DNA from 2 places in the Pseudomonas sp. EA_5y_Pfl2_R50 genome. Region 2 is predicted to be linked to the other one. Evidence: riboswitches for the same ligand, from Rfam matches in the RefSeq annotation. Region 2 holds a riboswitch; the other holds the start of a gene.

Region 1 (5,906 bases), on a different contig from region 2:
AAGTCGAGACTCGCGCCGTAGGTAAAGGCAAATGCCTCATCACGGGCAACGGCGATTCGCACACCGTTGAGCAACGGTTCAACGCTCATCAGGTCCGGAGCGGCAAACTCCACGGCCGGTGGCAGCGCTACCTCGCAGCTGCTGCCGAGGGCGTCGGCCGCTGCGTCGAGGCGCACATCGAGGTCATTCAATTCACTGGCCTGGACCAGGCCGAGATGCCGGCTCGGCAGTTCGATACCGGTCTCACGGGACAGCGCGCCGTACCAACGCAAACCTTGCGTCAGACTGCCTTCGAGCAACTGCGCATGGCGCAGCGTGCCAACGCGGTTGGCCAACACGCCGGCAAACGGCAGATCAGATTGATACTTCGCCAGGCCCAGCGCCAACGCACCAAAGGTCTGTGCCATCGCCGTGCCGTCGATCACCCCGAGCACCGGCACACCGAAATGCCGCGCCAGATCGGCACTGGACGGCGTGCCGTCGAACAGGCCCATCACGCCTTCGATCAGAATCAGATCCGCCTCGGCGGCGGCTTCCCACAACAGACGCCGACTTTCCTGCTCGCCGACCATCCACATGTCCAGCTGATACACCGGCGCACCGCTGGCGCGCTCGAGGATCATCGGGTCGAGAAAGTCCGGGCCGCATTTGAACACGCGCACCTTGCGCCCCTGATTGCGATGCAAACGGGCGAGCGCGGCGGTGACGGTGGTCTTGCCCTGACCGGAGGCCGGCGCGGCAATGAGGACCGCCGGGCAGTGACGTGGTTGATTCAAAGTTCGACGCCTTTCTGCGCTTTGATACCGGCCTGGAAGGCGTGTTTGAGCATGCCCATTTCGGTGACCGTATCGCCCATTTCGATCATTTCCGGCTTGGCGGCACGCCCGGTGACGATCACGTGCTGCATCGGCGGACGGGCCTGCAAATCGCTGAGCACCTGATCGAGATCGAGATAACCGTGCTTAAGGGCAATATTCAGTTCATCAAGCACCACCAGACCAATCGACGGATCACGCAGCAGTTCGCGGGAGACGGCCCACGCAGCTTCGGCGGCGGCAATGTCGCGTTGACGATCCTGGGTTTCCCAAGTGAAGCCCTCGCCCATCACGTGGTAGCGCACTTGCTCAGGGAAGCGGCGGAAGAACAATTCTTCCCCGGTGCTGTTGCGCCCCTTGATGAACTGCACCACGCCACATTGCATGCCGTGGCCCATGGCGCGGGCGAGCATGCCGAACGCCGAGCTGCTTTTGCCTTTGCCGTTGCCGGTCAGCACCAGCACCAGGCCGCACTCGTCCGGCGAATTGGCGATGCGTTCGTCGATCACGGCTTTTTTGCGCTGCATGCGCGCCAGATGGCGTTCGTCGCGCTCGGGGGAATCAGTCATGGGGAGCTCTCCGTTGAGGCTGAATAACGGCGGGCGGGCACAGGAATAGACGGCAAAAAGCCTGGCATCGCCCACCGTGATGCCGCTGGATGGATCAGGCCGGTCTCCGGGCTCATGAGCGGCGCATGCCTGACTGCGCGCCTTCCCGCTTCATTCGAGGCAGTGGCTCAAGGCGCAGTTTTCACTCATTTACCGTTGCGGGGGCAGCGCCGGGATCGTGGTCATTCTTCGCTTGAAGACAACCCTCACCGGCTTCCCTGTTTCACTCTGTCGACAAGGGTCACAGAGCACCTGAAACAAGCGGCGAAGGTTAGAGGGTTGGGGGTGGAGCGTCAATTAAAGAGGCGGCCAGCGGGCGAATAACTGCCGTCGATCAATTATCTGGCGCCAATCTTGTGCCACGCTGATACAAATGATATCAAAGAGCCATGCTTTTCTTGAAAAGCTCACCACAACAATAAAAGGATGATGACGATGCAAGGCATGATCATCAGCAACCCGCGCCTGGAATTCCTGCGCCCGGTGCTTGAACGCTGGTTTGACTGTATCGACCGCTACAACGCCGTTCGCGGTGATAGCGACACGCCCTACTGGCATGACGAGAAAGCCAATCTCGGATTGCTGACCGCAGCAGCATGGATGGCCGAACTGGTCACTCTGAACGAAACGACTACACGCAAACAGAACGAAGAAGGCGAACGCAACGCTCGCGCCGATCTGTTCGTTGCCGGCGCCGACGATCGGGCGTATATCCAGGCCACGCAGCGCTGGCCCCGAGTGAACAATCTCAACCTGACCCAAGCGTTGGCGGACATCACCAGCGACGCCAAACGCATCAGCTACGCCAGCGACCTCAAGCTAGGCTGCCTGTTCGTCGCCCCGCAGAAAGCCCAGCACAGCGCCAGCCCTGAAGAACTGCAGGACATGGTCGATGATCTGCAAAAGGAACACACCTGCGCGGTCGCCTGGTATTTCCCCTATGCCTACCGCAAGTTGCGCAGCGAGGCCGGCAACTACCATCCGGGCATTGCCGTACTGTTCAAGGAAGCCCGCGGTTGAGCAGTTGAACCATCGGGCTTGCGCCCTCCTCTATGTTTAGGAATGCATTCATAGGGAAGATCAGCAATGCGCAAGCCCCAGTTCGTTTTTGTCATCGCCTTCGCCGGAGGGCTCGCCGCCTGTGGTGAAACCTCCAGCCTGCAAGTCTCCGACGGCACTGGCCCGTCACCGAAATTGCCGGAACCAAACAAAACCCTGATTCCAACGGTGAACATCGCCCCGGCAATCGGCTGGCCCGAGGGCGCCAAACCGACGGCCGCAGTCGGCACCCAGGTCGCGGCATTCGCCGAAGACCTCGATCATCCACGCTGGCTCTACGTGCTGCCGAATGGCGATGTGCTGGTGGCGGAAACCAATGCCCCGCCAAAACCTGACGACAGCAGCGGCATCCGTGGCTGGGTCATGAAGAAGGTCATGGGCAAGGCCGGTGCGGGCGTACCGAGCCCGAATCGCATCACGTTGTTGCGTGACGCCGACCACGATGGCGTGGCCGAGACGCGTACTGTGTTTCTGCAGAACCTCAATTCACCCTTCGGCATGACCCTGGTCGGCAACGACCTCTACGTCGCCGACACCGACCGCCTGTTGCGCTTCCATTACGAGCCTGGCGCGACGGAGATCAAGACGCAGCCGATCAAGGTCGTCGACCTGCCCGGCGGCACGCTGAACCATCACTGGACCAAAAACGTGATCGCCAGCAAGGACGGCAACAAGCTGTACGTCACGGTCGGCTCGAACAGCAACGTCGGCGAAAATGGCCTGGACAAGGAAGAAGGCCGCGCGGCGATCTGGGAAGTGGATCGGGCGACCGGCAATCACCGGATCTTTGCTTCCGGCATCCGCAACCCCAACGGCCTGGCCTGGGAACCCACCAGTGGCGCGCTGTGGACGGCGGTCAACGAACGTGACGAGATTGGCAGTGATCTGGTGCCGGACTACATCACCTCAGTCAAGGACGGTGGTTTTTACGGTTGGCCGTTCAGCTATTACGGTCAGCATGTTGATGTGCGCGTTTCGCCGCAAAACCCGGATCTGGTCGCCAAGGCCATCGCCCCGGATTACGCGGTCGGCCCGCACACTGCATCGCTGGGCCTGAGCTTCGCCGAGGGCAACACATTGCCAGCACCGTTCAAGGAAGGCGCCTTCATCGGCCAGCACGGCTCATGGAACCGTAAACCGCACAGTGGTTATAAAGTGATTTTCGTGCCGTTTACCGGCGGCAAGCCGAGCGGTCAACCGGTAGACGTGCTGACCGGCTTCCTCGACAAGGACGAGAACGCATTGGGTCGCCCGGTGGGCGTGGTGATCGATCAGCAGGGTGGATTGCTGGTCGCGGATGATGTTGGCAATAAAGTGTGGCGGGTCACTTCTGCCAAATAATGTAGCGCCTTACCCATAACGAATGTGGGAGCGGGCTTGCTCGCTCCCACATCGGGTTTTGTGTTGGCCTTGTTACGGGTTATGCGCCAAATGCTCCGGCTGCAACACTCGCTTCGCGCTTAGATAAGCCTTCTGCCAATACGCCTTCGACAGGCTATCGAGCTTCACCGTGCCGCCCGTTGCCGGGGCATGCACAAAGCGCCCTTCGCCGACATAAATCCCCGCATGACTCACTTGCGAGCCGCCATTGGTGGCGAAGAACACCAGGTCACCGCTCTGCAAGCCTTCCTTACCGACGTTCGGCGCCTGCATCACGATCAGGTCGCGAGTGGTTCGCGGCAGGGAAATGCCCGCTGCATCGCGGTAGACGAAGCCAATCAAACCACTGCAATCAAACCCTGAATCCGGCGTGTTGCCACCCCAGCGGTAAGGTGTGCCCACCAGCCCGAGCGCGCGAAACAGCACGTCTTCAGCAGCAGGCGAAAAGGATTGTGAGGGGCCGAATACTATCGGAGCGCGAACCACCGGCGCAGGGGGCGGCGTGCGACTGGCGCAGGCGCTGAGCAGCGCTGCGAAGAACATCAATGCGAGGCGGGCCGACATGGTCATAAGCAGAACATCCTGATCTGGCTGCGGCTTTCTCTGCCGAATGGACAGAAAACAAAACCGCCTGCGCAACACGCAGGCGGTTTGCCATCAATATAGATTCAGGATTCTAGCGGCTACGCGGCAAACTTCAAGTAAGACTTTAACTTCACCCTGTAAAGTTTAGGTCTACTCCGTTGCCGGCAGACAGATGTCGCCGCGAATGCAGCGACAACGGGGAATTACTTGCGAGCGGTGACCACCGTCGGAGCGTTCGCCAATGCGCGCTTCGCTTCGATGAAGGTCTTGCTCCAGTAGCTGTCACCCAGGCTGTCGATGCGAACACCGCCGCTGCGACGACTGCTGGAGTGGATGAACTGATTGTCACCCAGATAGATACCGGCGTGGCTGACGCGACCGCGACGGCCGTTGGTGGCGAAGAACAGCAGATCGCCCGGCTCAAGGTTGCTGCGCGATACCAGCGGCGCATCCACGTTGATCATTTCGCGGGTCGAGCGCGGCAGGTTCATGCCAGCTTCTTCGCGGAACAGATAACCGATGAAGCCGCTGCAATCGAAACCGGCTTCAGAGGTACCGCCGAAACGGTAACGGGTACCGATCAGGGACATACCGCGTTCGAGAATGCTGTCGGCCAGAACAGGAAGCTGATACGGCTTCTTGCCATTGAATTCGTTGAGTTCTTTTTCGGTGTCCAGCTCTTCCTGATAAATAACGGAAGACTGGGCCGTGGCAGAATTTTTAACCTGTTGAGGCTGCTCTTGAACTGGAGAATGAGCAGCGCAACCGAACAACAGGGTGACGAGTGCGAGAGGCACGAGGGGTGCGAAGCGCTTTAGCATGGGCACGACCGTGGCTGATAGTTGTAAAGAAGCCGAGACTATGCCCGCTATGAGCCTCATTTGCAAATTCAATCGATCTTTTTGTGACTTCCCGGTTTCTCGTTAACATCTAAGCGCTTAAGCCTATTTGAACCAGGACGCAGCTTGCAGAACGTGCAGGAAAGCGGATTTTCTGGCGCCTGAAATATGCCGAAACGCGCTGAAGGCCGCGCCGTTACCAGCCCAGCGTTTCTTTCAGGAAAGGAATCGTCAGCTTGCGCTGAGCCTGCAGAGAGGCCTGATCGAGCTGCTCAAGCAGGTCAAACAGCGCACTCATGCTGCGGGTACCGCGAGTCAGAATAAAATGCCCGACCTCATCGGTCAGGTGCAGGCCGCGACGCGATGCGCGCAATTGCAGGGCACGCAATTTGTCTTCATCGGAGAGAGGACGCATCTGGAAAATCAGCGCCAGGGTCAGGCGGGACTTCAGGTCAGCCAGTTTGACCGGCAGTTCACGTGGAGAGGTTGAAGCGGCAATCAGCAACCGCCGACCGCTGTCCCGCAGGCGATTGAACAGGTGAAACATCGCCTCTTCCCAGTCAGCCTTGCCGGCAATCACCTGCAGATCGTCCAGGCAAACCAGTTCGTACTGTTCAAGG
Region 2 (5,906 bases):
TTGGCGGCAGGCTGGAACGAGGTTTCGGCGAAGGTGGTGGAAGTGCTGTTTCTCGGTGAGAGCCAGACCTGCAGCGTAGTCACCTCGGGCGGAACGTCGATGACGGTGAAAGCCTTGTCCGCCGCCGGCATGCCGCTCAAGGCCGGCGATCCGGTGCACGTGCGCTGGGCCACCGCTGACGCCTGCGTCTACACAGAGTGGACCGACAGCGACCTCAACAAAGCGGCCGGTTCCCACTGAAATCGTGTTGTCTGTGAGATTTACCCCCTCACCAGCCCTCTCCCCCAAGGGGGCGAGGGGGAAAGGGAGCCGATCTCATGTTGTTCAAAACCTGAGTTCGACGCTGCATTCTCAGGTCGCTGTAACTTGTCCAAACAACCCGGTCAGTCCCCTCTCCTTCTGGGAGAGGGCTAGGGTGAGGGAACCAGTCAACACGGTCTCAGGTAATGGCGCGGTGACCTTCAATCTCATCCGGCCAGGCCGTGAGGATTTCAAACCCCGTCTCCGTCACCGCAACCATATGCTCCCATTGCGCCGACAACGAGCCATCCTTGGTCAGCACGGTCCAGCCGTCCGGCATGTTCTTCACATGACGCTTGCCAGCGTTGAGCATCGGTTCAACGGTAAAAATCATCCCCGCCTTGAGTTTCATGCCCTGATTGGGAAAGCCGTAATGCAGAATCTGCGGCTCATCGTGATAGACCTTGCCAATCCCGTGCCCGCAATACTCGCGCACGACACTGAAGCCTTCTTTCTCCGCCAGCGTCTGAATCGCGTGGCCGATGTCGCCCAGTGTCGCGCCCGGTTTCACCACCCGAATGCCCGCGCACATGGCGTCGTAAGTGGTCTTGATCAGGTGCTGCGCCTCAGGTGTGGCCTCGCCGACCACGTACATGCGGCTGGTATCACCGAACCAGCCGTCCTTGATCACCGCGATGTCGAGGTTGACGATGTCACCATCCTTCAACGGCGTGCCCGACGGGATGCCGTGGCAGACCACATCGTTGACCGAGGCGCAGACGGTTTTCGGAAAACCGTGATAACCGACGTTGGCCGGCACGGCTTTCTGCACGTTGACGATGTAGTCGTTACACAGCCGATCCAGTTCATCGGTGGTCACGCCGGCCTTGACGTGCGGCACCAGCATCGCAAGGACTTCAGCGGCGAGCTTGCCTGCCGCCCGTGATTGCGCGATCTCGGCAGGGGTGTTGATCTTGATCTGGTTTCTCATGCGCTGACGGCTTCCTGAGTCAGTTGTTGCAGATCCAGCCCGCCGTTCTGTTCGGCGCGGATCAGCAAGCGGCAAATGGCGCTGTGGTCGAGGTTGGGGTGCAGTTCGGCGAGCATGCCGATGCGCATCCAGTGCTCGGCCTGTGCGTTGATCGAGCGGCTGAGCGCAGTGCTGGAGATGCGCAGATTCTCGTGCATGTCCTCTGAAATCTTTACGATGCCCATATATGAATCCGATACGATGTGTATATGGATCATATATTAGCCAAGCATCGCCAGGAATTGCAAACACACGCTGATCGCTACCTCGCTTTGCAGGAGCACGATCATGTCGCCGGGTAAATTCCAGGCAAAAAAAAGCTGCCAGAGTCGGCAGCAAAAACTTCAAGAACACGCGATGTATTGGGCTCAGCATAGACGCCGGATAATGACAGTGTCATGACAGCCATACATTCATTGAACCGCCCCTGCCCCGTCATCAGGATGTCATCAAGATCACGGCAGAATCGTCGCAAACCGTCTTGAGCCTCAGGCGGATGCTCTGCAAGGATTCCCATGAAAGACGACGCCTCGCTGTTTGCCGCCATCGACCTGGGTTCGAATGCCTTTCGCCTGATGATCGGCCAGTCGGTGCGCAGTCGAAAGGGCCTGCAGATTCAGGAAGTCAAAACCCTGCGCGAGCCGGTGCGCCTGGCCGAGGGGTTTGATGGCGGTGCACTGGATGCGTTGGCCCTGGATCGCGGCTGGCAGGCGTTGGCACGGTTCGGCAAGAAGCTGCGCGGTTTCGAGGCCGGTCGGGTGCGTGCGGTGGCGACCAGCGCCGTTCGCGAGGCCGACAATGCACAGCTGTTTCTCGCCAGCGCCGAACGGCACCTGGGTTTCCCCATCGACGTCATTTGCGGGCACGAAGAGGCGCGGCTGGTCTACGCCGGCGTGACCCATGCCTTGCCGAGCGCCGCAGACATGCGTCTGGTGGTCGACATTGGCGGCGGCTCGACCGAACTGATCCTCGGCCAGGGCTCGCAGCCATTGCTCACCGAAAGCATCGCCATCGGCAGCGGCACCCTGAGCACGCGTTTCTTTCGCGGCGGCGAGGTGTCCGCCGGTGCGTTGCAAGAAGCCGAACGCGTCGCCATCCTCGCGTTTGAGAAAGTCGCCCGGCGTTATCGCGCGCAGGGCTGGCAGCAAACCATCGGCTCCTCCGGCACCGCACGCATGCTCGCCAAAGTGCTCAAGGCCAATCGCCTCAACGACTACGGTCAGGACGGCATCACCTACGGCGGGCTCCTGCGCCTGTCGCTGCTGATGCTCAAAGTGAGCAACGTGCAACAACTCAAGCTCGCCGGCCTGCAACCGCATCGCCAGAGCATCCTGCCCGGCGGCCTGGTGTTGATGCTGGCCGCGTTCAAAGTGTTCGGCATTGCGCAGATGCTGCCGTCTGAACCGGGCCTGCGTCTGGGGGTGCTGCACGGTTTGATGAGCCGCCATTAATCCTCGCCCGGGCAGATTCGTCTCCCCTTCAGCGGCCTGATCGTCTACCATGCCGCCGCCGGTTTCCACACGGGATTAATAGGGAATCCGAAATGCTTGCACAGCATCAATCGGAACTGCCCCCGCAACTGTAGGTGCTGAGCCTGCTCCACGACTGCCACTGGGATGATGCCCGGGAAGGCCGGAGCCAGGCGATGACGCATCAGTCAGGAGACCTGCCGGCACAGTGACTGACTAACCGGCGGGGTGTCCGGGAAGGACATCGTGCCGTGCGCGTCTTCGCGACTTGACCGGCCTTGCGCTGTTGCCCAGACGGCGTTCGATGGTGTGTTTCCAAACCGTACTCTCCCGTTCCCTGTACGGTTCCATTGGAGACTTGCCCATGCTGCCCCGCGTTGCCACCCTGATCACCGGCCTGAGCCTTTGCACATTGGCCCAGGCGGCACCGACTGCCTATCCGTTGACCGTCGAAAACTGCGCAAGCACCCTGACCTTCGAGCACACGCCCACGCGCACCGTGACCATCGGCCAGGCCGGCACGGAAATGCTCTACGCCCTGGGCCTGGGCGACAAGGTCGTCGGTACTTCGCTGTGGTTCAACGACGTGCTGGCCAGGTACAAGGGGCAGAACGACAAGGTCGAGCGCCTGGCCGATAACGAGCCGAGCTTCGAAGCCGTGATCGGCAAACGCCCGGAACTGGTCGCCGTGGAGCTGGAATGGATGGTCGGCCCGCAGGGTGCCGTCGGCACTCGCGAGCAGTTCCATGAACTGAAAATCCCCACCTATCTGCTGCCATCCGATTGCGAAGCCAAGGACAATCTGGTCGGCGCCGACGGCACGCGACTGGCGCCTTTCAGCATCGACAGCATCTACAAAAGCGTGAGCCAACTGGCGCAGATTTTCGATGTGCAGGATCGCGGTGAACGGCTCAATGATCAGCTCAAGGCCAGCCTCGCCAACTCCATCGCTACCGCGCAAGGCAAACGACTGAAAGACGCCAGTGCGCTGGTGTGGTTCTCCAGCGCGCAAATGGACATCGAGCCGTTCGTGGCCGGACACAAAGGCGTTCCGGATTTCATGCTCACCACCCTCGGCCTGCGCAACGTCGTGCAATCCGATGAAGAGTGGCCGACGGTCGGCTGGGAAACCATCGCCAAGGCCAACCCGACGTTCCTCGTCATCGCGCGCATGGACCGCCGCCGCTTCCCGGCTGACGACTATGAAAAGAAACTCGCCTTCCTGCGCAGCGACCCGGTCACGCGCAACATGGACGCGGTGAAAAACAACCGCATCGTCATTCTCGATGCCATGGCGATGCAGGCCAGCCTGCGCGTGTTCGAGGGCATTGAGCAATTGGCCACGGCCATCAACGGCTATGACCTGTCGAAATGAGCGCAAGACTGATCCGCACGTTGCTGGCCCTGGCGACCCTGCTGGTTGCAGTGGTCGCTGGCGTCGCCATCGGTGAAACCTCGATTGAGCCGAACGTGGTCCTGCAGGTGCTGGCCAACAAGCTCTGGGGCGCCGGTTACAGGCTCGACCCCATCGACGAAGGCATTGTCTGGAACTACCGCCTGACCCGCACGCTGGTCGCGGCCGCGTGCGGTGCCGGCCTGGCGACATGCGGAGTGATTCTGCAGTCGCTGCTGCGCAATCCGTTGGCCGATCCGTATCTGCTGGGGATTTCCGCCGGCGCCTCGACCGGCGCGGTGATGGTCGCCCTGCTCGGCGTCGGCGCCGGGGCGATTTCGCTGTCGGCGGGTGCGTTTGCCGGCGCAGTGACGGCGTTCGTGCTGGTGATCCTGTTGGCGCGGGTCAGCGGTTCGGCCAGCGGCACCGGGCAGATCATTCTCGCCGGGATCGCCGGCTCGCAACTGTTCAATGCGCTGACCGCGTTTCTGATCACCCGTTCGGCAAGTTCCGAACAGGCACGCGGCATCATGTTCTGGCTGCTCGGCAATCTTGGTGGCGTGCGCTGGCCGTCGGTGTGGCTGGCGGTGCCGGTGGCCTTGCTGGGCCTGGTGGTGTGTCTGTGGCATCGACGGGCGCTGGATGCATTTACCTTTGGCGCCGACTCCGCAGCGTCCCTTGGCATTGCCGTGCGGCGGGTACAGATTCTGCTGATCGGATGTGCTGCGCTGGTGACGGCGGTGATGGTGTCGATTGTCGGCTCCATCGGGTTTGTCGGCCTGGTCATTCCCCACGCCGTGCGCCTGTTGCTTGGCACCGGGCACGCGCGCCTGCTGCCAGCGAGTGCCTTGGGCGGCGCGGTATTTCTGATTGCCGCCGACGTGTTGTCGCGCACGCTGATCAAGGGTCAGGTGATTCCCGTCGGGGTGATTACTGCGCTGGTCGGTGCGCCGGTATTTGCCTTGATTCTGGTGGGCCGGAGATCCGCGCGATGAGCAGTGTTCTGAGCTGTTCAGGATTGGCGTTCAAGGTGCGCGGCGCGCAGTTGCTCAATGACGTCTGCCTGGAGGTTCAGCGCGGCGAGACTCTGGGCATTGTCGGGCCGAACGGTTCGGGCAAATCCACCCTGCTGAAACTGTTGGCCGGTCTGCGCGAACCGAGCGCCGGTGAAGTACGCCTCGAAGGTCAGCGCCTCGGCAAACTGTCGCGCCGAAGCGTGGCGCAGACACTCGCAGTGGTCGAACAACAGGCCGACACCGATGACGGCATTCGCGTGTTCGACGCCGTGGCACTGGGGCGCACACCCTGGCTGTCAGCGCTGCAACCGTGGTCGGACAGCGACGATGCCATTGTTCGGCAGGCGCTGACCGACGTTGACGCGATGCACCTGCGCACGCGTCTGTGGCGCAGTCTGTCCGGCGGTGAGCGGCAGCGGGTGCATATCGCCCGCGCACTGGCGCAACGTCCGCAGATCCTGTTGCTCGACGAACCGGCCAACCACCTCGATATCCAGCATCAACTGACGATTTTGAATGTGGTGCAGGCGTTGCCGGTGACCACGCTGATCGCTTTGCATGATCTCAATCAGGCATTGAAATGTGATCGTCTGGCGGTGCTGGAGCGCGGGCGACTGGTGGCGTTGGGCGAGCCGCTCAAAGTGCTGACACCGCAGCGGCTGCAAGAGACATTCGGGGTTAAAGCGCATTACCTGACGGACCCGCTCGACGGCGCACAGATTCTCAGATTCCACTCATGACGTTGTGCATGTGCGTTG

The links. A riboswitch is a leader RNA that binds a small molecule or an ion and turns the genes downstream of it on or off. The one in region 2 is predicted to bind cobalamin.
Region 1: it holds a riboswitch for cobalamin, as region 2 does, so the genes downstream of both, cobO (cob(I)yrinic acid a,c-diamide adenosyltransferase) here and AACY19_RS10845 (ABC transporter substrate-binding protein) in region 2, are expected to answer to the same signal.

The regions. Positions count from the first base shown of each region.
Region 1 covers NZ_CAXAPT010000013.1:36,108-42,013, forward strand. Annotated here, with positions in the region: gene AACY19_RS21150 (cobyrinate a,c-diamide synthase) at 1-776, opposite strand, end outside; gene cobO (cob(I)yrinic acid a,c-diamide adenosyltransferase) at 773-1,384, opposite strand; cobalamin riboswitch at 1,465-1,694, opposite strand; gene AACY19_RS21160 (hypothetical protein) at 1,859-2,443, shown strand; gene AACY19_RS21165 (PQQ-dependent sugar dehydrogenase) at 2,510-3,823, shown strand; gene AACY19_RS21170 (C40 family peptidase) at 3,896-4,432, opposite strand; gene AACY19_RS21175 (C40 family peptidase) at 4,651-5,268, opposite strand; gene hda (DnaA regulatory inactivator Hda) at 5,483-5,906, opposite strand, start outside.
Region 2 covers NZ_CAXAPT010000005.1:209,043-214,948, reverse strand. Annotated here, with positions in the region: gene AACY19_RS10870 (ABC transporter ATP-binding protein) at 1-240, shown strand, start outside; gene map (type I methionyl aminopeptidase) at 440-1,231, opposite strand; gene AACY19_RS10860 (TA system antitoxin ParD family protein) at 1,228-1,455, opposite strand; gene AACY19_RS10855 (hypothetical protein) at 1,557-1,787, opposite strand; gene AACY19_RS10850 (Ppx/GppA family phosphatase) at 1,786-2,721, shown strand; cobalamin riboswitch at 2,764-2,958, shown strand; gene AACY19_RS10845 (ABC transporter substrate-binding protein) at 3,104-4,114, shown strand; gene AACY19_RS10840 (FecCD family ABC transporter permease) at 4,123-5,127, shown strand; gene AACY19_RS10835 (ABC transporter ATP-binding protein) at 5,124-5,888, shown strand; gene AACY19_RS10830 (GNAT family N-acetyltransferase) at 5,872-5,906, opposite strand, start outside.